One region of the Streptomyces sp. NPDC039430 genome, then DNA from elsewhere that is predicted to be linked to it. Evidence: riboswitches for the same ligand, from Rfam matches in the RefSeq annotation. Region 1 holds a riboswitch; each other region holds the start of a gene.
What was found. A riboswitch is a leader RNA that binds a small molecule or an ion and turns the genes downstream of it on or off. The one in region 1 is predicted to bind cobalamin.

Region 1 (7,233 bases):
TAGATCTCCCCCGCCCGGCGCGTGATCAGCGCGACGCCCATGCCGTCGTTGACGATGTGGTGGTAGCGCTGGTACCAGGTGACATGGTCGTCCGTCAGGCGCAGCAGGACCTGGGCGAAGAGGGCGCCCCGGGCCGGATCGGCCGGGCGGTCGCGCTCGGCGTCCATCCAGTCGGCGGCGGCCCGCTCGGGGTCCGGGGCGCTGCGCAGGTCGACGACGGTGACGTCGAAGGGGACGGGTGCGGGCGTCTGCCGGGGTCCGCCGTCTCCGGCGCCGACCCGCACGTGCAGGCTCTCGGCTTCCCCGACGGCCTGCCGGACGGAGGCGGCCAGGCGGTCGAGGTCGATGTGACCACGCAGGTCCAGGGTGAAAACGATGTTGTAGGCGGAGCTGTCCGGGTCGATCTGCTGGGCAAGCCAGATACCGGACTGCCCACCCGTGACGGGTATGCCGGAAGCGGATGTCCGGTCCGACTCGACGTCAAGCATCGTTCGAAAGGGCCTTTCCCTGGTGGTACGTCAGTGAGGTGTGTCGTGGGCCCCGCCCGTCCGCGGCGCTGCCGGCGCGGAGGGACGGGGACCCCGTTGGACCGGCGCCTACTTGATGGCCGCGATCAGCGGCTCGACCTCGTCGATGGCGTACGGGATCGAGAGGACGGTGTTGAAGGAGAAGGCCGCGCCGATGTCCGGGTCCTGGTAGGGCACGAAGAGGTCGCGCTTCTCCTGGTGGACCTTCAGCTTCCGGTAGAGCGGCTCGGCCTTGATGCGGTCGTTGGCCTCCGTGCTGGAGGTGACCCAGACGAGACGGTCGACGTCGAGCACGTTCAGCTTCTCGGCGCTCAGTTCGGCCACGTTCCAGCCCGGCTTCGCCAGGGTGTCCAGCTCGGGCTTGAGCTTGAAGCCGAGCTCGGAGAAGAAGATGGACTTCGGGTCGGTCTTCGTGAAGCCCGAGTACTTGCCCGCCTCGAAGCTGTCGGCGACGGCGAGGGTCTGCTGGGCGAATCCGGGGTTCTTCTCGCGCACGGCCTTGAAGCGCGCGTCGATGCCGGCGATCAGCTTCTCGCTCGCGGCTTCCTTGCCGAGGGACTTGCCGATCTGCCGGGTCATCACCTGCCAGGACGCCCCGTAGTCGGGCAGGCCCTTGGGCTGGGCGACGACCTTGGTGAACTTCGAGAGCGTGTCGTACTGCTCCTTCTTCATCCCCGAGTACTGCGCGATGACCAGGTCCGGCTTCAGCGCCGCGATCTTCTCGATGTTGTACTCGTCACGCTCGCCGACGATCTCCGGCTTCGTGGACCCCCACTTGTCCTTCGTCCAGGGCCACTTGCCGTACGGCTGCTCCTTGAACCAGTCGACCGCCCCGACGGGCTTGACGCCGAGCGCCAGAACCGCGTCCTGGTCCGACAGGCCCAGGGTGACCACCCTCTTGGGCTCCGACTCGACCGTCGTGCTGCCGTACTTGTGCTCCACGGTCACCGGGAAGGCGGCCGACGAGCCGCCCGCCGCGTCCGAGGGCTTCGACTCGGCCGTGTCGGTACCGCCCCCACAGGCGGACAGAGCGAGTGCGGCGACGATGGCGACCGCCACACGGGGGAGGTAGCTGACGCGACGCGTCGGACGGGGGCGCGTACCAGTGGACACGGTTGTTCCTTTCACGGGGATTGCACGGTGCGTGCCACGCCCGTCGCGTACGACGGCGCAGGAAGGCGAGCGTGGCGGTGGGGCCGGGGAGTTCTGCCGGGGCCGGGGGGTTCTGCCAGGGAGGGATGCCGGGGACGAAGGAGTCCTCAGCGGACGGAGCCGATGCCGTCGGCGACCGGCCGGGACTCGCCCCGCGCGGGCTCCTGGCCACGGTCGAGGATCGAGTCCAGGATCTCGCCGACCCTGATCGCGGTGTTGGAGAGCAGGGACGACGTGATGCCGTGCGTGTGCTCGGTACCGCCCTGGAGGTAGATGCCGCAGCGCAGTTCGGGGTCCGTCGTGACGCGGTAGTCCCGCTCGACGCGGACACGGCCCTGGTCGTCGCGGTGGCAGCTGTCCGCGACGCCGCCGAGGAGGCCGAGGGGGTCGGCCTGGCTGTAGCCGGTGGCGAGGACCACGACGTCGGCGTCCAGCACCTCTTCCTCGCCGTTGACCAGGGAGGTGACGGTGGCGCGCACCTGGTCCCCGGCCTCCTCGACGGCGGTCAGCCGCGAGATGTTGAGGAACCGCAGCCGCTCGGTGCCCAGGACCTTCTCCTGGTACGCCTGCCGGTACAGGTCGTCGATCAGATCGATGTCCACGACGGAGTAGTTGGTGTTGCCGTGGTAGTCCATCAGCCGGCGCTTGATGTCGTCGGGGGCCGTGAAGTACTCGTCGACCGCCTCGGGATCGAAGATGCGGTTGGCGAAACTGCTGTCGTCGGCGGGGCTGTAGCCGTAGCGGGAGAAGACCGCGCAGACCTCGGCGCCCGGGAAGCGGCGGTGCAGATACGCCACGTTCTCCGCGGCGCTCTGGCCGGCGCCGACCACGATGAAGCGCGTGGGGTCCGCGCCCTCCAGGCCGTCCACCTTCGCGAGGAGGTCGGAGTTGTGCCAGACCCGCTCGGTCCGCTCGATCCCCTCCGGCAGGAGGGGGCGCAGCCCCGTGCCGATGACGAGGTTGCGGGCACGGTGGACGACCGTCTCCGTGCCCGAACGGGCCGTCACATCGAGGTACTCCACGACTCCGTCGCGTATGACGGGGGCGACGGCGACGACCTCATGGCCGTAGGAGACCATGTCGTCGACCTTCGCCGCGGCCCACTCGAAGTAGTCGTGGAACTCGACGCGGAGCGGGAAGAGGTTCTTGTGGTTGACGAAGTCGATCAGCCGGCCCTTGCTCTGCAGGTACCGCAGGAACGTGTACTCGCTGGACGGGTTGCGCAGCGTCACCAGGTCCTTGAGGAAGGACACCTGCATCGTCGCGTCGTCGATCAGCATGCCGCGGTGCCAGCCGAAGCTCGGCTGGCTCTCGAAGAAGTGAGCAGTGACCGCCTCCTGCCTGCCGACGCTCGCGTTGTGCTCGCTGAGCGCGATCGCCATGGCCACATTGGACGGCCCGAAGCCGATTCCTATGAGGTCGTGGATCAGAGGTGCGTCGCCAGGAAGAACCTGTGACATGTCACTCCCATCGTGCGGGACAGCCGCCTGTCAGGCGTGGGTGAGAAGAAACGAAGACGCCGAGCCCGCCGAGGACACCGGCCAGTCGAACTTAGGTAAAGCTAACCTGACCTAGCTCGACCTGTCGACCGGACGAATCGGGCAAGCGGCCCACCTCGGCGTCGAACGGGCCTGGAAACGGCGCCCGTTGCATCCTTAGGTAAGGCTTGCTTTACTTACTGCGATCATTCGCTCTTCTGAGGAGGAACCCCATGCGGGTCGTCATGTTCGGTTACCAGACCTGGGGACATCGCACGCTGCGAGCACTCCTGGACTCCGAGCACGACGTGGTGACGGTCGTGACGCATCCCAAGAGCGAGCACGCCTACGAGAAGATCTGGAGCGACTCGGTCGCCGACCTGGCCGAGGAGCACGGCGTCCCCGTCATCATCCGCAACAGGCCGGACGACGAGGAGCTGTTCCAGCGGCTCAAGGAAGCCGGCCCGGACATCATCGTGGCCAACAACTGGCGCACATGGATCCCGCCGCGGATCTACGGCCTTCCCCGCTTCGGCACACTGAACATCCACGACTCGCTCCTGCCGAAGTACGCCGGCTTCTCGCCGCTGATCTGGGCCCTCATCAACGGGGAGACCGAAGTCGGCGTCACGGCCCACATGATGGACGAGGTGCTCGACGCGGGCGACATCGTGGACCAGCGCGCGGTGCCGGTGGAGCCCACCGACACCGCCACCGACCTGTTCCACAAGACGGTCGGCCTCATCGCCCCCGTGACGGTCGGCGCCCTGGACCGGATCGCCTCCGGGCAGACCGAGTTCACCCAGCAGGACCGCTCCCGGGCCACCTTCTTCCACAAGCGGGCCGAGGAGGACATCCGGATCAACTGGGACTGGCCGGCCGACGTCCTGGAGCGGCTGGTCCGCGCCCAGTCCGCGCCGTACCCGAGCGCCTTCACCTTCCACAGGGGCAAGCGTCTGGAGGTGCTGACCGCGGTCGTTTCGGAGGGCCGCTACGGAGGCACGCCCGGCCGCGTCTTCTACCGCGAGGGCGAGGGCGTGGTGATCGTCGCCGGCGCGGACGCCCGCACCGGACGGAACCACGGCCTGGCCATCACCCGCGTACGGACGGAGGACGGCCGCGAGCTGCCCGCGACCGAGTACTTCACCTCCATGGGCGGCTACCTCACCAGCCGTCCCTGAGGACCGGCCCCTGGCGACGCGGATCCCGCGTCCCACGTCACGTTCCGGAATGTGAGCGGTGGTGCGCGAGAAACGGTCCGCCCTCCAGGGTGGACCGTGCAGCTGGTTCGCCCTGTCCGCCAGGCAGGCGCGTCGTAAGAGGGAACCCGGTGGGAATCCGGGACTGCCCCGCAGCGGTGAGCGGGAACGACCGCCGTCATACGCACTGGATCCGACCGTGGATCTGGGAAGCGACGGCCAGTAGGAATCTGCCCCGGCAGACGTGCCCGCGAGTCCGAAGACCTGCCCGTTGCCCGTACGTGACCGATCGCGTGCGGATATCCCGGTGACCTCGTGGGCGGGTCGGCGTACATCACCAGACGGAAGGCCGCGCCGACGCGCGCGCCGGGTCCGTCCGGTTCGTCACCCCTTCGCGTTCGCGTCCCGTCTCCGGGAGTTCAGGAATCTTCTCGCGAAGGAGATTTCCGTGACAGCGAAGTCCGCGGCAGCACGGGCCACCGTGTGCGGCTACCCCCGCCAGGGCCGGAACCGTGAACTGAAGAAGGCCATCGAGGGCTACTGGAAGGGCCGCGTCACCGCCGACGCCCTCCAGGAGACGGCCAAGGACCTGCGCCGTTCGCACTGGCGGCAGTTGGCCGACGCCGGCATCAGCGAGGTGCCGACAGGTGACTTCTCGTACTACGACCACGTCCTGGACACCAGTGTCATGGTCGGCGCCGTCCCCCAGCGGCACCGCGCGGCCGTCGAAGCAGGCGCGCTCGACGGCTACTTCGCGATGGCGCGCGGCAACCAGGACGTGGCCCCCCTTGAGATGACCAAGTGGTTCGACACCAACTACCACTATCTGGTCCCCGAGTTGGGGCCGGACACGGTCTTCGCGGCCGACTCCGCCAAGCAGGTCGCCGAGCTGGGGGAAGCCCTCGCGCTGGGACTGGCCGCCCGCCCGGTGCTGGTCGGCCCGGTCACGTATCTCCTGCTGGCCAAGCCGGCCCCGGGGGTGGCCGCCGATTTCGAACCACTCACCCTCCTGGACCGGCTGCTGCCCGTCTACGCCGAGGTGCTCGCCGCACTGCGCGCCGCCGGCGCCGAGTGGGTCCAGCTCGACGAGCCCGCCCTGGCCCAGGACCGCACGCCCGCCGAGCTGAACGCCGCCGCCCGTGCGTACCGCGACCTCGGCGGTGCGGCCGACCGGCCGAAACTGCTCGTCGCCTCCTACTTCGACCGGCTCGGCGAGGCCCTTCCCGTCCTGGCGAAGGCACCGGTGATCTTGTCGAGGTGTCGCAGCACCTCGGAGGGCGGGAGGCCGAGGTCGGCCGGCGTGGCGGTGGCGGTGCGCGGGCGCCCCATCGCGGCTGCCGCGGCGATGCCGCTGCCCATCACATCGCCCACCACGAGCGCGGTCCTGTCCTCCGCGAGGGGGATGACATCGAACCAGTCGCCGCCCACCTCGTTGGCGGCCACCGCGGGTTGGCAGCGCGTGGCCACCTCCAGGCTCTCGGGCGGCGCCGGCCGCGGCAACAGGCTGCGCTGGAGTGTCACCGCCGTGTCGCGGACGCTCTCGTACAGGCGCGCGTTGTCGAGGGACACCGCGGTCCGGCCCGCCAGGTCACCGGCCAGGATCGAGTCGTCCGCCGTGAACGGGAGCGCGTTGGGACCGCGCGTCAGGCTCAGCACTCCCGATGGCTCGCCCTGGGCGGTCAGCGGAATCGCGAGATATGACTGGATGCCGCTCCCGGCCAGGCAGCGGCCGCTCCGGCGTCACGGGCGATGCGCGCCAGATCTCCTTCGTCCACGTGCGCCACCATGACCGGGTGACCGGTCCGCAGGCACTGGGTGACCAGCCGGTCGGCGTCGTAGCGGACCAGCTCGTCGGCGGTGCCGACGGCGGGTGCCACCTCTGTGGGGCAGGCGGCCTTCACCGCGAGGGGGCGCACGACCACCGGGCCGCTGTCGAGTGCCGCGGGCCGGCGATGGCCCGGGGTGGAGTCGAGTACGTCCACCACCGCGATGTCGCTGAGTCCGGGCACCAGGACATCGGCCGGCTCCCGGGCCGTCTGTGTGATGTCCAGCGTGGTTCCGATACGGGCGGAGCCCTCGGCGCTCAGGGCCAGGCGCCGGCGTGCCTGGGCCGCCGCTGTGATCGCGGCCGGCCACCAGGTCCGCGCACCGGTCGTCGGCCAGCAGCCGTGCCGCGTGCCGTCCCAGCGCTTCCCGCGCGGAGTAGCCGAAGAGCTCCTCGGCCCGTGCGCCCCAGAGGATGATCCGCCCGGCTCTGCCGAGCGCCACCACCGCGACACCGAGGGCGTCCAGCACCCCGCTCGGCCACTCCGGGAAAGGGCCGGAGAAGTCGCCGGCGCCACCGGCGTCGCGGGGTCCCGTCCCACCCATCCCGGTCGCTCCTTCCACCCGCCGGTGCGGGGCGCTTCCGGCGCGGGCCCCGGAGCCGCGGCGCCGGAATGATCCCCGTGCCCTTCCGGTGCTTCCATGGTCTCCCGAGACGGTCGGCGACGCACCGTACCGGCCGGGGCCGCGTGGTCACGTTCCGTGGTGCGCTGTCGGGGGCGTACACCACATCAGGCCCGGTGCTGATTTCTCAGCACCGGGCCTGACCTGCTGTGTTTCATCCGCCGGGGCGATGGGCCGGCAATCCGCCGCCCCGTCGAACCGGGCTCGTTGGTTACGCCGGGTCGATACGGGAGATGCTGCCGCCGATGCCGAGCACATACAGCTCGCCGTCGCCGTCCTGCACGAACGAGATGGTCTCGCCGCCGTTGACTCCGAGGTCGCTCTCGCCGGTCACCTTGCCGTTCTCCATCCGCAGAGCGCGGACCGTGCCGTCGCAGTAGTCGGCGAACAGATACTGTCCCTTGAGCTCCGGGATCGCGTCGCCCCGGT
Region 2 (7,233 bases), on a different contig from region 1:
GGGCCTGGCGCTGGTCGGCCTCTGCTTCGCGGCGCTCTACTACGTGATCTTCCGCTTCGCGATCACCAAGTTCAATATCCCGACGCCCGGCCGCGAGAGCGACGAGGAACTCGCCGAGCTGCAGAAGGCGGAGGCGAAGTAGCCTCACCGCACGCTCCGTGGGCCCGGCCGTCGTCAGGAACGGCCGGGCCCACGGCTGTGCGGGGTCCGGCTGACGGGTCAGATCTCGTACACGGTGCCGGGAACGGCCAGCTCCGCCGGGCCCGCGTACACATCACGGGCGTCGGACAGGTTCCGCTCGGCGTCCGTCCAGGGCGGGATATGCGTGAGCACCAGCCTGCGCGCCCGCGCACGCGCGGCATGGGCACCGGCCTCACGGCCATTCAGATGAAGCCCCACGACATCCTCCTTGCCGTGGGTGAAGGCCGCCTCGCAGAGGAACAGATCCGTATCCTCCGCCAGTTCCACCAGCGGCTCGCAGACCCCGGTGTCCCCCGAGTACGTGAGCGACCGGCCGCCGTGCTCGACCCGGATACCGAAGGTGTCGACGGGGTGCGCGACCTTCTCCGTACGTACCGAGAAGGGGCCGATGTCGAAGGAGCCCGGCTTGAGCGTGTGGAAGTCGAAGACCTCGCTCATGGACTTGTCGGAGGGAGTGTCCGCGTACGCCGTGGTGAGACGCTGCTCGGTGCCCTCGGGGCCGTAGACGGGGATGGCGTCACAGCGGCCGCCGTCGAACCGGTAGTAACGGGCGACGAAGTAGGCGCACATGTCGATGCAGTGATCGGCGTGGAGATGGCTGAGGAAAATGGCGTCGAGGTCGTAGAGACCCACGTGGCGCTGCAGCTCGCCGAGGGCGCCGTTACCCATGTCGAGGAGCAGCCGGAAGCCGTCGGCCTCTACGAGGTAGCTGGAGCAGGCCGATCCCGCGGAGGGGAACGAGCCTGAACAGCCGACGACGGTGAGCTTCATGGAGCGAGAACCTCCGTGGCATGGAAGGGGGGCGACGGGGGTCGTGCGGTTCGTCGAGCGTAAGGCGCGAAAGGGCGGGTCGCTCCTCCACAGTGGGCCGTTGTGGGGGAACTCACCTGGCCTGTCACCGGTTCGGATGGGGTGTCGCCCCCCGGCGGTGCGCCTCCCCCGGGGGCGGTCGTGGTGCGCCGTTCTCAGCGGGAGTGAGCGGGATGGTTCGCTCCCTCGCGCACGGCCCGGTGGCTTGCGCGGGCGGTGAAAGGGGGGCGCGCAGGGGTCGTGTCCGGGACACTGAAGCGTGATGTGTGGCGCGCGAGCGCCCGTGTGCTGACTGTGGCCGGCTGCGCGCCGTACGGGGGTCCGGGGGTGTCCCCCGGGAAAGCACGGCATGCCGTCCCGGGCGCGAGCCCCGGAGCGCCGCCCGGCGACAACCCGCACCGGACCACCGGCACCCGCCGAAACGCACCGCGCCACCCGGCGACCACCCGCACCCACCCACCGGCCCCAGCCGAAACGAACCCCCGCCCGCGCCCCCGCCGGAAGGCGCTACGCGCTACGCCCAGAGCTGGCCCTGCAACCTCTCGATCGCCTCTTCCGTCGTCGCCGCCGTATAAACGCCCGTCGACACGTACTTCCAGCCCCCGTCCGCCACCACGAACACGATGTCCGCGCTCTCGCCCGCCTTCACCGCCTTGCGGCCGACACCGATCGCCGCGTGCAGCGCCGCGCCCGTCGAGATGCCCGCGAAGATACCTTCCTGCTGAAGCAGTTCACGGGTGCGTGTGACCGCGTCGGCGGAGCCGACGGAGAAGCGCGTCGTGAGGACGGACTCGTCGTACAGCTCCGGGACGAAGCCCTCGTCCAGGTTGCGCAGGCCGTAGACCAGGTCGTCGTAGCGCGGCTCCGCGGCGACGATCCGGATGCCCTCGACGTTCTCGCGCAGATAGCGCCCCACGCCCATCAGCGTGCCCGTCGTGCCCAGGCCCGCCACGAAGTGCGTGATGGAGGGCAGGTCGGCCAGGATCTCCGGGCCGGTGGTGGCGTAGTGGGCGCCCGCGTTGTCCGGGTTGCCGTACTGGTAGAGCATCACCCAGGACGGGTTCTCGGCCGCCAGCTCCTTGGCGACCCGTACGGCAGTGTTGGAGCCGCCCGCCGCGGGGGACGAGACGATCTCCGCACCCCACATGGCGAGCAGGTCGCGCCGCTCCTGGGAGGTGTTCTCCGGCATCACGCAGACGATGCGGTAGCCCTTGAGGCGGGCCGCCATGGCGAGCGAGATGCCGGTGTTTCCGCTGGTGGGCTCCAGGATCGTGCAGCCCGGGGTGAGCCGGCCGTCCTTCTCGGCCTGTTCGACCATATGCAGGGCGGGCCGGTCCTTGACCGAGCCGGTCGGGTTGCGGTCCTCCAGCTTGGCCCAGATCCGGACGTCGTCCGCCGGCGAGAGCCGTGGGAGCCGGACCAGTGGCGTGTTGCCGACCGCCGCCAGCGGGGAGTCGTACCGCATCAGACCGTGTACGTGTCGAGCGCGCCGCCGGCCACGGCCGGGAGGATGGTGACGCTGTCGCCGTCGGCGAGCTTGGTGGAGACGCCATCGAGGAAGCGGACGTCCTCGTCGTTGAGGTAGACGTTCACGAAGCGGCGGAGCTGGTTGTCCTTGGCCGGGTCGATGAGCCGCTCCCGGATGCCGGCGTGCCGGGTTTCGAGGTCGTCGAAGAGCTTGGCGAGCGTGTCGCCACTGCCCTCGACGGCCTTGGCGCCGTCGGTGTAGGTGCGGAGGATGGTCGGGATGCGGACCTCGATGGCCATGGCATGGACTCCTGTGTCGGGAGAGGGCGTGACGGGCGCGCGGCTCGGGCCCCCGCGCGAGGGGATACGTGGTGCGGACAGCCGGATCGCGGCAGGAAGCGGTGTCGCTCAGCTCGCGGCGCTGGGACAGATGGCACTGGCGAGGCGGCACAGGTCGACGTGCAGCCGCGCCACGAGCAGCGGGGTGCTCGGCGTCTTGTCGCTCACGTCAGGGAAAACCATGCGGTCATCGTAACGATTCCCGGTCGGCGCTCCGGCATGTGATCTCGTATCCCGGACGGTCCCTATCCGTCAGGCGGACGGTGGGAGATAGACGACGGTCGGCGCGCCGGTGGCGGGGTGCGTGCTGACCTCGGCGGTCACCCCGTAGACGGTGGCGAGCAGTTCGGCGGTGAAGACCTCGTGCGGTGTGCCGGAGGCCACGATCCGGCCTTCCTGCAGGACGTAGACGCGGTCGCAGTAGTACGCGGCGAGGTTCAGATCGTGCAGGGCGAGCAGGTTGGTGGTCCCGGACTCCCTGATCAGGGTGAGGATGTCGAGCTGGTAGCGGATGTCGAGGTGGTTGGTCGGCTCGTCGAGTACGAGCAGGGCGGGCCGCTGGACCAGGGCACGGGCGACCAGCGCGCGCTGGCGTTCGCCGCCGGAGAGGGAGGGGAACGCGCGGTCCGCGAGGCCGGCGATCCCGACGCGGCCGAGTGCGGCTTCCGCGAGGGCGGCGTCGGCGGCGGTGTCGGCCTCCCAGAAGCGTTTGTGCGGGGAGCGGCCCATCGCGACGACCTCGCGGACGGTCAGCTCGAAGTCCGGTTGTCCGTCCTGCGGGACGGTGGCGACGCGGCGTGCCCTGGCCTTGGGGGTCATGGCGAGCAGGTCGTCGCCGTCGAGCAGGGCCCGTCCGTGGCTGGGGCGGAGCGTTCCGTAGACGCAGCGCAGGAGGGTGGTCTTGCCGCTGCCGTTGGGGCCGACGAGTCCGACGGTCTCGCCGGGGGCGGCGGTCAGGTCGGCGCTGTCGACGAGCCGCCGGCCGTCGATGGTGCAGGAGAGTCCTTCGAGCCGGAGTGTCGCCGTCATACGGGGGCTCCTTCGGGGCGGCGGCGCATCAGCCACAGCAGGGCGGGGCCGCCGGTGAGCGCGGTGAGTACGCCGACGGGCACGTCCTGGGGCGCGGCGACGGTACGGGCCGCGAGGTCGGCGACGACGAGGAGGACGGCTCCGCCCAGTGCCGCGACGGGCAGCAGGGCGCGGTGGCCCGCGCCGACGGCCATTCTGGCGGCGTGCGGGACGAGCAGCCCGATGAAGCCGACGGCGCCGCTGGCGGCCACCATCACGCCGGTGACCAGAGAGGCGAGGACGAAGACCGCGGCGCGGAAGCGCGAGGTGTCGAGGCCGAGCGCGGTCGCGCCCTCCTCGCCCGCCAGCAGCAGATCGAGCGGCCGGGCCAGGGCCATGAGGAGGGCGGTGCCGAGGGTGAGGACGACGCCGGGCAGGAGCAGGGTGGACCAGCGGGCGCTGCCGAGGCCGCCGAAGGTCCAGTAGACGGCTTCCTGGAAGTGCTCGGGGCGTGCCGAGACGATCAGGATGAGGGTGGTGAGCGCGGAGAGGATGTACGAGACGGCGACCCCGGCGAGGACGAGCCGGCCGCCGGTCATCGTGGAGCGCCGGCGGGCCAGCCCGTACACCAGCGCCATCGCGAGGAGCGAGCCGGCGAAGGCCGCGGCGGGCATGGCGACGGTGGTGGTGATCCCGCCGCCGACGCCGAGGACCATGACGAGTACGGCGCCGACGGACGCTCCGGAGGAGATGCCGAGGAGGAAGGGGTCGGCGAGCCGGTTGCGTACGAGCGCCTGGAGGACGGTGCCGACGACGGCGAGCCCGGCGCCGACGATCACGCCGAGCAGCACGCGGGGCAGCCGTACGTCGAGCACGATGGTGCGGAAGGGGCTGGGGTCGGCGCCGCCGGTGAGGATGGTGATGACCTGGCCGGGCGGGATGCGTACGGAGCCGAGGGCGAGTCCCGCGAGGACGGCGGTGGCGAGCGCGGCGGCGAGGCAGCCGAGCACGAGGGTGTAGCGCAGCCGCCCGTGGCCGGGCGGGGTGGTCCTGGTCATGGCGGGGCTTACTTGACGGACTCGGGGTGGAGCTGCGCGGCGAGCCGTTCGATGGCGTCGGGCGCGCGTACGCCGAGGACCACGTCCGAGAGCGGCATGACGGCGAACCGCTTGTTCCTGACGGCCGGTACGTCCTTGAGCACGGGGTCCTCCAGCAGTCGCTTCTTCTTCTGGGCGACGGTGGTGGAGCCGTAGTCGTAGATGACGATGACATCGGGCTTGCGGGCGACGACCTGTTCCCAGGTGGCGTCGCCGAAGGACTTGCCGAGGTCGGCGAAGACGTTGCGGCCGCCGGCGCGGGTGATCAGTTCGTTGCCGATGCCCGTGCCGCCCGCGGTGAAGGCGGTCTTGTCGCCGCTGTCGTAGACGAAGACGGAGAGCGGCTCGACGCCCTTGAGCGGGGCGGCGGTGTCGGTGACGGTGGTGCGCGCGGCGGCGATCCACTTCTCGGCGCGGTCGGGGACGCCGAAGGTGCGGCCCGTTTCGCGGACCTCCCGGTAGATGTCGTCGAGGGTCGTCCTGCCGCGGGGGCAGTTCTCCACGTTGAGCCGGGTGTGGATGCCGGCGGACTGGAGGTCGTCGCGGCCGCGGCCGTCCTTGGCGGCGAAGGCGCTGGCGTAGCCGCCGTAGACGAAGTCGGGGTTGGCGGCGAGCAGCCGCTCCTTGGAGGGGTACTCCTTGGCGAGCACCGGGACGCTCTTGTACGCCTTCTCGTAGGCGGGGAGGATCCGGTCGTCCAGCCAGGCGGTGCCGACGAGGGACTTCTCCAGGCCGAGCGCCAGCATCACTTCGGTGACGTGCTGGTTCATGGTGACGACGCGCTTCGGCGGCGCCTGGTAGGTGGTTTTCACGCCGCAGTTGGTGACGGTGTACGGGAAGCCGGGCGCGGTGGCCGCGGCCCGCGCGCCGTCCTTCGCGTCCGTGGTGGCGGCGCCGCCGCAGGCGGTGAGCGGGAGCAGTACGGCGGATATGACGGCGGACGTGAGCGCACGGCGGCGCCGGGACAGCACAGACACGGCAGGGCCTCCTCCGGGGGATTTCCGCGTCCCCTGGCTGGTGGGAGAAGGGCGGCAGGTCAGTTCCTGGCTGCCAAGCTGGGCTTGGTCACAGTGGCGGGACCGCGCCGGATTCGCACCGGCTTCCTGATCCCCACCGCCTCGGTTTCGGCGCTCAGTGTGTCAGACCTGGCGAGCGCCGCGACCGGCGCCTCGGCCGATCCCGGCCTCAGACGATCTCGACGTCCTCTTCCGTGACCTCGCCCTCGACGATGCGGTACGAGCGGAACTGGAACGGGCCCGAGTCGTCGTGGTCGGCGGTGGAGACGAGGACGTAGTGGGCGCCCGGCTCGTTGGCGTACGTGATGTCCGTACGGGACGGATACGCCTCGGTCGCGGTGTGCGAGTGGTAGATGATCACCGGCTCTTCGTCGCGGTCGTCCATCTCCCGGTAGAGCTTGAGCAGATCCGCCGAGTCGAACTCGTAGAAGGTGGGCGAGCGAGCGGCGTTGAGCATGGGGATGAACCGCTCGGCCCGGCCGGTCCCGGCGGGGCCCGCGACCACGCCGCACGCCTCGTCGGGATGGTCGGCGCGCGCGTGCTCGACGATCTTGTCGTGCAGGGCCTGCGTGATGGTGAGCATGGAGAAAATATAAAGGGACGAGTACGGCCCCCGGATCCGGGAGGGAGTTTCCCGGTTTCCAGGGGCCGTCGGGCAGGGGCCGTCGGGGCCTCGGCTTGGTCAGGGCCGTCGGGGCCTCGGCGCGGTTACTCCGCGGAGGCGTACTCCGGGGTGGAGTCGCCCGCCGCGGTCCGCGGGGCGCGGCGCTTGAGGTACTGCCAGCCGATGACGAGACAGACCGCCCAGACCGCCCCCACGTAGAGGGAGACCCGCGCGTCCTTGTCGTACGCGATCAGGCAGGTGACGAGGGCGAGGAAGCCCACCGCGACCCAGCTGAACACCGAACCGCCGGGGGCGGGGAACGACGACGCGGGCAGCAGGCCCGCCCGTACCCCGCGGCGGTAGCGGATATGGCTGATGAGGATCATCATCCAGGTCCAGATACCGGCGGCGGTGGCCACGGATGTCACATAGCCGAAGGCCTTCTCCGGGACGATGTAGTTGAGGACCACACCGATGCCCATGAGGGCGACGGAGACGGTGATGCCGAAGGCCGGGGTCTTGCGGGAGTTGAGCTTGCCGAAGAGCTTCGGCGCCTCGCTGTTGGCGGCGAGGTCGCGCAGCATCCGGCCGGTGGAGTACATGCCCGAGTTGCAGGAGGAGAGCGCGGCGGTCAGTACGACGAAGTTGACGATGCCGGCCGCGAGCGGGATGCCCATCTTCTCGAAGGCGT
Region 3 (7,233 bases), on a different contig from region 1:
AGCCACCCCCGGCACGATCACTCCGCGCCACGGGGTCACGCGCAGCGGTCCGTTCGCCGCCGCCGCGAGCAGCCGCCACTGCGCCACGGTCAGCCGGCCGAGGCGGGCGTGGACGGAGAGGGCCATGGTCCCGTCGGGCGACGGTACGAGGCCAGGAACGGGACCTGGAACGGGACCGGACGCAGGGCTCGGAACGGGACGAGGAGCAGGGCTCGGAACGTGATCCGGAACGGGGTCCGGAATGGGAAGCTCCTCTTCCGAGCCCGAGCCCGAGCCCGAGCCCGAGCCCGAGCCCGGACCCGGGTGGTTCGGCCCCGCACCCGCCGCCTCCGCCCCCGTCACGTACTCCGTCCCGATCCCGGCGTCCCCCAGCCCCGCCCGTACCGCCGCCTCCAGCCCCCGGCCGTACTCGGCGGGCAATTCCCGTACCCGCCACGCCCCCGAGCCACTCGCCTCCGCGACCGTGAGAAACGTCTCCGCCGCCAACAGGGCCGCGCGCGGTGCGTCCTCGGGGGTCACGCGCAAGCCCGACCTGTTTGCCCCGATACGTACGACAACCGACTCGTCCCCGCGTGCGAGCAACGTCACATCGGCGCCGAGGGCCGCCACATCACCGCGTCCGTCGTCCAGCGCGAAGAGGAACCGCCCGGAGAGCGCCGCCGCCCGCGCGCTCGCGCACAGCAGCCCGTCCAGCTCACGCGCCCACAACTGGACGTCGGCGGACGGGAGTTCGTCGAGCCCGGCCAGCGGTGACGCCACGATGTTCCGTACCCGCTCGTGGGTCTCCGAGGGCAGCAGCCCGGCCTCGTGCAGCAGCCCGGCGAGTTCCGCGCCGCGGTTCCCGCCCACGTCGTCCAGGCCGCGCAGTTGCACATTGCCGCGGGAGGTGAGGTCCAGATGTCCGTCGCCCAGCCGCTCCGCCGCGTCCGCCAGTACCTCCGCCTGACGGACCGTCAAAAGTCCGGCGGGCAGCCGCAACCGGGCCAGCCGGCCGTCGTCCGCGGTGTGCAGCCGCAGCGCGCCGGGGCAGGCGTCGCCGCGCTCCCGCAGAGGGGCCCGTACGGACTCCTGCGAGGACTCCCGTACGGCGGCCCGCGGGGGCGCTTCGTCCCGGTTCACGGGTGTTGGCGAGGTGGGCGGCATGGCGGCGAGCATACCCACGCGCCCACGCCCGCTCCCGTCCCGCCGCCGGGCCGCCTCTCCGGCCACCACGGCCGGCCACGGCGCCGCTCGCCACCCAGCCATCGCCCGGTCACCCGCCCGGTCGCCATCCAGCCATCACCCAGCCACCGTCCGGCCACCGCCCGGCCCGCTCCCGCCCCTGTCGGGCCCGTATCAGCCTCGTATCGGCCTCCTACCGGCCCGCGTTCCAGGCACCCTCCCCCGCCCGTGACCTCAGCACTTACTATGCAGACGACGGGTCTGCCCAGGCCCGTCAACGCCAGCGACGGCGTCTTGGGGAGGAAGCCCGGTGCGAACCCGGCGCGGTCCCGCCACTGTGAGTCCGGCAGCAGCCGGGCGAGCCAGGAACTCCCGCCGTCCTCCACACCTCGCCCGGGGCGCGGACCCCGAGGAAGGCCAGACGCCGCATGCTTCTGCTCCTGTCGACGTCCGACACCGATCTGCTGAGCGCCCGCGCGGCGAACGCGGCGGGCGGGCCCGTCCCGTACCGCTTCGCCAACCCCGCCCGGCTCGCGCTCGACGAACTGCCCGCGCTGCTCGACGGCGCCGACCTCGTGGTCGTACGGCTCCTCGGCGGGCTGCGCGCCTGGCAGGACGGGATCGACCTGCTGCTCGCGGGCGACCGGCCCGTCGTGGTCCTCACCGGTGAACAGGCCCCCGACGCCCAGCTGATGGAGGCGTCGACCGTCCCCATCGGTATCGCGGCCGAGGCGCACGCCTATCTCGCGCACGGCGGTCCGGCCAACCTGGACCAGCTCGCGCGGTTCCTCTCCGACACGGTCCTGCTCACCGGCCACGGCTTCGAGCCGCCCGCCGCCGCGCCCACCTGGGGCCGGGTGCCCCGTCCGGTACGGGCCACCGCGCCGGGCGCCGACCGGCCGACGGTCGCCGTGCTCTACTACCGCGCGCACCACCTCAGCGGGAACACCGCCTTCGTGGACACGCTGTGCGAGGCCGTCGAGGCCGCCGACGCCCGCGCCCTCCCGCTCTACGTCTCCTCCCTGCGCGCGCCCGAGGCCGAGCTGCTGGTGGCCCTGCGCGAGGCCGACGCCATCGTCACGACCGTGCTCGCGGCCGGCGGCACCAAACCCGCCGAGGCGTCGGCGGGCGGGGACGACGAGGCATGGGACGCGGGGGCGCTCGCCGCGCTCGACGTACCGATCCTCCAGGCCCTCTGCCTCACCGGCAGCCGCGCCGCCTGGGAAGAGAGCGACGAGGGGCTGTCCCCGCTGGACGCCGCCTCGCAGGTCGCGGTGCCGGAGTTCGACGGCCGCCTGATCACCGTCCCGTTCTCCTTCAAGGAGCTGGACCCGGACGGTCTGCCGGTCTACGTCGCCGACCCCGAGCGGGCCGCCCGCGTGGCCGGGATCGCCGTACGCCACGCCAGGCTGCGGTATGTCACGAACGCCGAGAAGCGCGTCGCGCTGGTCCTCTCCGCGTACCCCACCAAGCACTCCCGTATCGGCAACGCCGTCGGTCTCGACACCCCCGCCAGCGCGGTGTCCCTGCTGCGCCGGCTGGACGAGGAGGGCTACGACTTCGGTTCCGAGCCCGTCCCCGGGCTGGCGTCCGGCGACGGCGACGAGCTGATCTACGCCCTCATCGAGGCCGGCGGCCATGACCAGGAGTGGCTGACCGAGGAGCAGCTCGCCCGTAACCCGGTCCGTATCCCGGCCGCCGACTACCGGCGGTGGTACGGCCAACTCCCCGCCGAGCTGCGCGAGTCGGTGGAGCGGCACTGGGGGCCGCCGCCCGGTGAGATGTTCCTCGACCGCAGCCGCGTCGGCGCGGGCGGGGACCCGGACGGCGACATCGTGCTCGCCGCCCTGCGGCGCGGCAATCTGCTGATCCTCATCCAGCCGCCGCGCGGCTTCGGCGAGAACCCCATCGCGATCTACCACGACCCCGATCTGCCGCCCTCGCACCACTACTTGGCGGCCTACCGCTGGATCCAGGCCGCCCGCGAGGACGGCGGCTTCGGCGCCGACGCGATGATCCACCTCGGCAAGCACGGCAATCTGGAGTGGCTGCCCGGCAAGAACGCGGGAATGTCGGCGGCCTGCGCCCCCGACGCCGCGCTCGGCGACCTGCCGCTGATCTACCCGTTCCTGGTCAACGACCCGGGCGAGGGCACGCAGGCCAAGCGGCGCGTGCACGCCACGCTCGTGGACCATCTCGTACCGCCGATGGCGCGCGCCGAGTCGTACGGCGACATCGCGCGCCTTGAGCAGCTGCTCGACGAGTACGCGGCGATCTCGTCCATGGACCCGGCGAAGCTGCCCGCGATCCGCGCCCAGATCTGGACCCTGATCCAGGCGGCGAAGCTCGACCACGACCTCGGGCTCGAAGACCGGCCGGACGACGACGGGTTCGACGACTTCCTGCTCCATGTCGACGGCTGGCTCTGCGAGGTCAAGGACGCGCAGATCCGCGACGGTCTGCATGTGCTCGGCGGCGCGCCGGCCGGCGAGGCGCGCGTCAACCTGGTCCTGGCGATCCTGCGCGCCCGGCAGATCTGGGGCGGTACGGCCTCCCTGCCCGGTCTGCGCGAGGCCCTCGGGCTCGACGAGTCGGCCGCGACCCGTACCGACGCCGACGCGGCGGAGGAGCGGGCCCGCGCGCTCGTCCAGGCGATGGAGGACGCGGACTGGGACCCGGCGGCGGTGGAGGGCGTCGCCGAGGGCCTCCCGGCGGGGGTCGCGGCGATCCTCGACTTCGCGGCGCGCGAGGTCGTACCGCGGCTCGCGGGCACCATCGACGAGATCGAGCATGTGGTGCACGCGCTGAGCGGCGGGTTCGTACCGGCGGGCCCGTCCGGGTCCCCGCTGCGCGGCCTGGTCAACGTCCTGCCGACCGGCCGCAACTTCTACTCCGTCGACCCCAAGGCCGTACCGAGCAGGCTCGCCTGGGAGACCGGCCAGGCACTCGCCGACTCCCTCCTCACCCGCTACCGCACCGACAACGGCGACTGGCCGACCTCCGTCGGGCTGTCCCTCTGGGGTACGAGCGCCATGCGCACCTCGGGCGACGACATCGCGGAGGCGCTCGCGCTGCTGGGCGTCCGCCCGGTGTGGGACGACGCGTCGCGCCGGGTGACGGGCCTGGAGGCGATCCCTCCCGCCGAACTCGGCCGCCCGCGCGTCGACGTCACCCTGCGCATCAGCGGCTTCTTCCGTGACGCGTTCCCGCACGCGATCGGGCTGCTGGACGACGCGGTACGGCTCGCGGCCTCGCTGGACGAGCCGGCCGACGTCAACTTCATCCGCGCCCACGCCCAGGCGGACCTCGCCGAGCACGGCGACGAACGCCGCGCCACGACCCGTATCTTCGGCTCCCGGCCCGGCACGTACGGCGCGGGCATCCTCCAGCTCATCGACAGCCGCGACTGGCGCACGGACGCGGACCTCGCCGAGGTCTACACGGTGTGGGGCGGCTACGCGTACGGCCGGGAACTCGACGGCCGCCCGGCGCGCGACGAGATGGAGACCGCGTACAAGCGCATCGCGGTGGCCGCCAAGAACACCGACACCCGCGAGCACGACATCGCGGACTCGGACGACTACTTCCAATACCACGGCGGCATGGTCGCCACCGTCCGCGCGCTCAAGGGCACGGCCCCCGAGGCGTACATCGGCGACTCGACCCGCCCCGAGACGGTCCGTACGCGCACGCTGGTCGAGGAGACGTCACGGGTCTTCCGCGCCCGTGTGGTCAACCCCCGCTGGATCGAGGCGATGCGCCGCCACGGCTACAAGGGGGCCTTCGAACTGGCCGCGACGGTCGACTACCTCTTCGGGTACGACGCGACGACGGGCGTGGTCGCGGACTGGATGTACGACAAGCTCACGGAGACGTACGTCCTGGACCCCGAGAACCGCGAGTTCCTCCAGGAGGCCAACCCCTGGGCCCTGCACGGCATCGCGGAACGGCTGCTGGAGGCGGAGTCGCGCGGGATGTGGGCGAAGCCCGACCCGGCGGTGCTGGACGCGCTGCGGGCGGTGTTCCTGGAGACCGAGGGGGAGTTGGAGGGGGAGTTGGAGGGGGAGGACTGAGCCCGGTCCGGGGGCGGGCGCGGGGCGCGAGGCCGTTGCGGAGGACACGCACCATGCCGCGCGGCCCGGCGCTGCCGGCTCTGCCCGGGCTCCCGCGTCTTTCGTGTGGACACGGCGGGCCCGTCCTTCGGGCGGACGGCGCTGCCGTGAAGACAGCCCCTGATGTCGCGGCGGCCAACAGCCCGCACATGCCTTCGCGTCATCGCGTCCGCCACTGATCCGTCACGGAGAGCAAGGCTCATCTCCGACATCCGCCCGAGGCGTCCAACCGCGCCTTTCAGCCACGCAGTTGGCGGGCCGGAGGGGGCCGGGGCGGCGGCGCGTCCGGGCGGCGCCGCGTCCGGGGCGGGGTGGCGTCCGGTTCGCCGTGCGCGTGCCCCGGCCTTGTCCTCCGGTTCCGTCCGTCAGGTGGGGATGGGCTTGGTCTTCGTGCAGTTCTTCCATTCGACCCAGGGCCGGGCGCCGCCGTTCTTGGGGCCGGTGGCGTAGGTGGGGTCGCCGGTGATCGTCTGGTTCTTCTCCTCGTGGGTGATGTCGATGCCGAAGAGTTTGAAGCCGAGGGAGAACTGTCCGGCGGAGATACCGAAGCCGATGCCGAGTGAGGCGTTCCACCAGTCGGTGTTGGCCTCGTAGTCGAGCCGGCTGAGCTTCCCCTTGTTGTGCAGGAGGTGTTCGAGCGGGCCGGCGTCCGAGTCCGGTACTTCCGCGGCGTCGGAGGGGGAGGGCAGCGGGTTGCTGGCGGGGTCGTCGCCACGCCCGCGCAGCCAGTCCTCGACGGTGGTGCTGTCGGTGTCGTTGTCGAGGATGAGCTCGGCCGTCTCGGTGTGTATCCGCGACTCGGTGGATCCGCCGCCGCCACCGACATCGATGGTGACGGGACCGGCGTTGGCGCCTCCCTCGACCTTGACGCCGCCGCCGTCCCCGGCTTCCTGGCTGGTGGTGATGACCAGCTTCTCCGGGTGGTGCGGGTCGTCGTTCTTCTCCTCCTCGTCATAGGCCGCCGCGTCGTACGTGACCGCGACCTGCTGCATCCTCTCGCCGGTGGCGACGCCGCCCGCGCCGGCCGAGCCCTTGACGGTGAAGGTGTAGATGAAGGTGATCTTCCCGGCGTTGACACCGGTGTTGGTGCGCATCACCACGACGTCCTCGGTCATGGTGCCGTTGAGCACTTCGCCGGAGATCTTGCCGAGGTCCTTGGGGCCGTCGCTCTTCCCCGCGTCTTTGCCGCCCTTGCCGTTGCTCTTGAACTTCCCGCCGAAGCTCACATTGCCCGACGCCTCGGTGGAGGTCTTGGTGATGTCGACGTCCGGCGCCTTCTCCGGTTCGAGGTCGGGCTTCTTCTTGCCCGCGTGGTAGCCGCAGATCATCCCCAGCTCGGAGGAGCGCGGACCGGCGGGCCTGCTGTTGCACTTGTCCTGCGCCTTGAGGTACTCGGTGAACTGCTGGGCGTCCTCAAGATTGGCCGCCAGGTCCGCCTGGGGATCGCCGCTCTTGTTCCCGTTGAACAGCCACTGCCCGCCGCTGCCGCTGCCCGCCAGGTAGGTGCCGCTGAGCTTGGCGCTGCCGCCCCAGTCCTTCAGCCCGGGGATGCCGGCGGAGATGCTCGCCGTGACCCCGCCTCCGACCTCGGTCACGCGCTCCAGGGTGACCGTGCCGTCCGACCACTGCTGGAGCTTGACCGTCTCCGAGCTGCTGATCTTGATGAAGAGGATCTGGATGACGACGGTGGTCTTGGTCTGGTCCTGGGACAGCAGGCACCGAGCGGGCTCGAACGGATCCCCGTTGGGTACGAAGGGATCGCCCGGACCGCCGGGCCCGCCGCCCCCGTCGCCGCCCCCGTCTCCGCCGTCACCGTCGCCCGCGTAGTCGCCGGAGGAGCACGCCTCGGCCCCGCTCAGCGGGTGAAGTATTCGGCATACGGCGCTCTTCAGCCCGGTCGCCTCGTCGGCGGGCACGCTCAGACCGACGATCGCCGCCACGACCAGGGACACCACCCCGA

Region 2: linked by a shared signal. The riboswitch ahead of ACZ7LS_RS04380 (ABC transporter substrate-binding protein) and the one ahead of ACZ7LS_RS21400 (5-methyltetrahydropteroyltriglutamate--homocysteine S-methyltransferase) in region 1 are both predicted to bind cobalamin.
Region 3: linked by a shared signal. The riboswitch ahead of cobN (cobaltochelatase subunit CobN) and the one ahead of ACZ7LS_RS21400 (5-methyltetrahydropteroyltriglutamate--homocysteine S-methyltransferase) in region 1 are both predicted to bind cobalamin.

What each region holds. Positions count from the first base shown of each region.
Region 1 covers NZ_JBVKAK010000008.1:204,055-211,287, forward strand. Annotated here, with positions in the region: gene ACZ7LS_RS21380 (amino acid adenylation domain-containing protein) at 1-488, opposite strand, end outside; gene ACZ7LS_RS21385 (iron-siderophore ABC transporter substrate-binding protein) at 597-1,640, opposite strand; gene ACZ7LS_RS21390 (lysine N(6)-hydroxylase/L-ornithine N(5)-oxygenase family protein) at 1,787-3,139, opposite strand; gene ACZ7LS_RS21395 (methionyl-tRNA formyltransferase) at 3,391-4,338, shown strand; cobalamin riboswitch at 4,425-4,642, shown strand; partial or broken gene ACZ7LS_RS21400 (5-methyltetrahydropteroyltriglutamate--homocysteine S-methyltransferase) at 4,805-5,602, shown strand; gene ACZ7LS_RS21405 (PP2C family protein-serine/threonine phosphatase) at 5,551-6,078, opposite strand; gene ACZ7LS_RS21410 (PAS domain S-box protein) at 6,097-6,726, opposite strand; gene ACZ7LS_RS21415 (PQQ-dependent sugar dehydrogenase) at 7,016-7,233, opposite strand, start outside.
Region 2 covers NZ_JBVKAK010000001.1:1,014,031-1,021,263, forward strand. Annotated here, with positions in the region: gene ACZ7LS_RS04345 (PTS transporter subunit EIIC) at 1-142, shown strand, start outside; gene ACZ7LS_RS04350 (MBL fold metallo-hydrolase) at 220-972, opposite strand; gene ACZ7LS_RS04355 (PLP-dependent cysteine synthase family protein) at 1,526-2,476, opposite strand; gene ACZ7LS_RS04360 (MoaD/ThiS family protein) at 2,476-2,778, opposite strand; gene ACZ7LS_RS04365 (putative leader peptide) at 2,887-3,000, opposite strand; gene ACZ7LS_RS04370 (ABC transporter ATP-binding protein) at 3,070-3,846, opposite strand; gene ACZ7LS_RS04375 (FecCD family ABC transporter permease) at 3,843-4,883, opposite strand; gene ACZ7LS_RS04380 (ABC transporter substrate-binding protein) at 4,892-5,890, opposite strand; cobalamin riboswitch at 5,940-6,086, opposite strand; gene ACZ7LS_RS04385 (M67 family metallopeptidase) at 6,108-6,521, opposite strand; gene ACZ7LS_RS04390 (amino acid permease) at 6,647-7,233, opposite strand, start outside.
Region 3 covers NZ_JBVKAK010000021.1:40,281-47,513, forward strand. Annotated here, with positions in the region: gene cobG (precorrin-3B synthase) at 1-1,143, opposite strand, end outside; cobalamin riboswitch at 1,401-1,552, shown strand; gene cobN (cobaltochelatase subunit CobN) at 1,590-5,234, shown strand; gene ACZ7LS_RS33235 (hypothetical protein) at 5,639-7,233, opposite strand, start outside.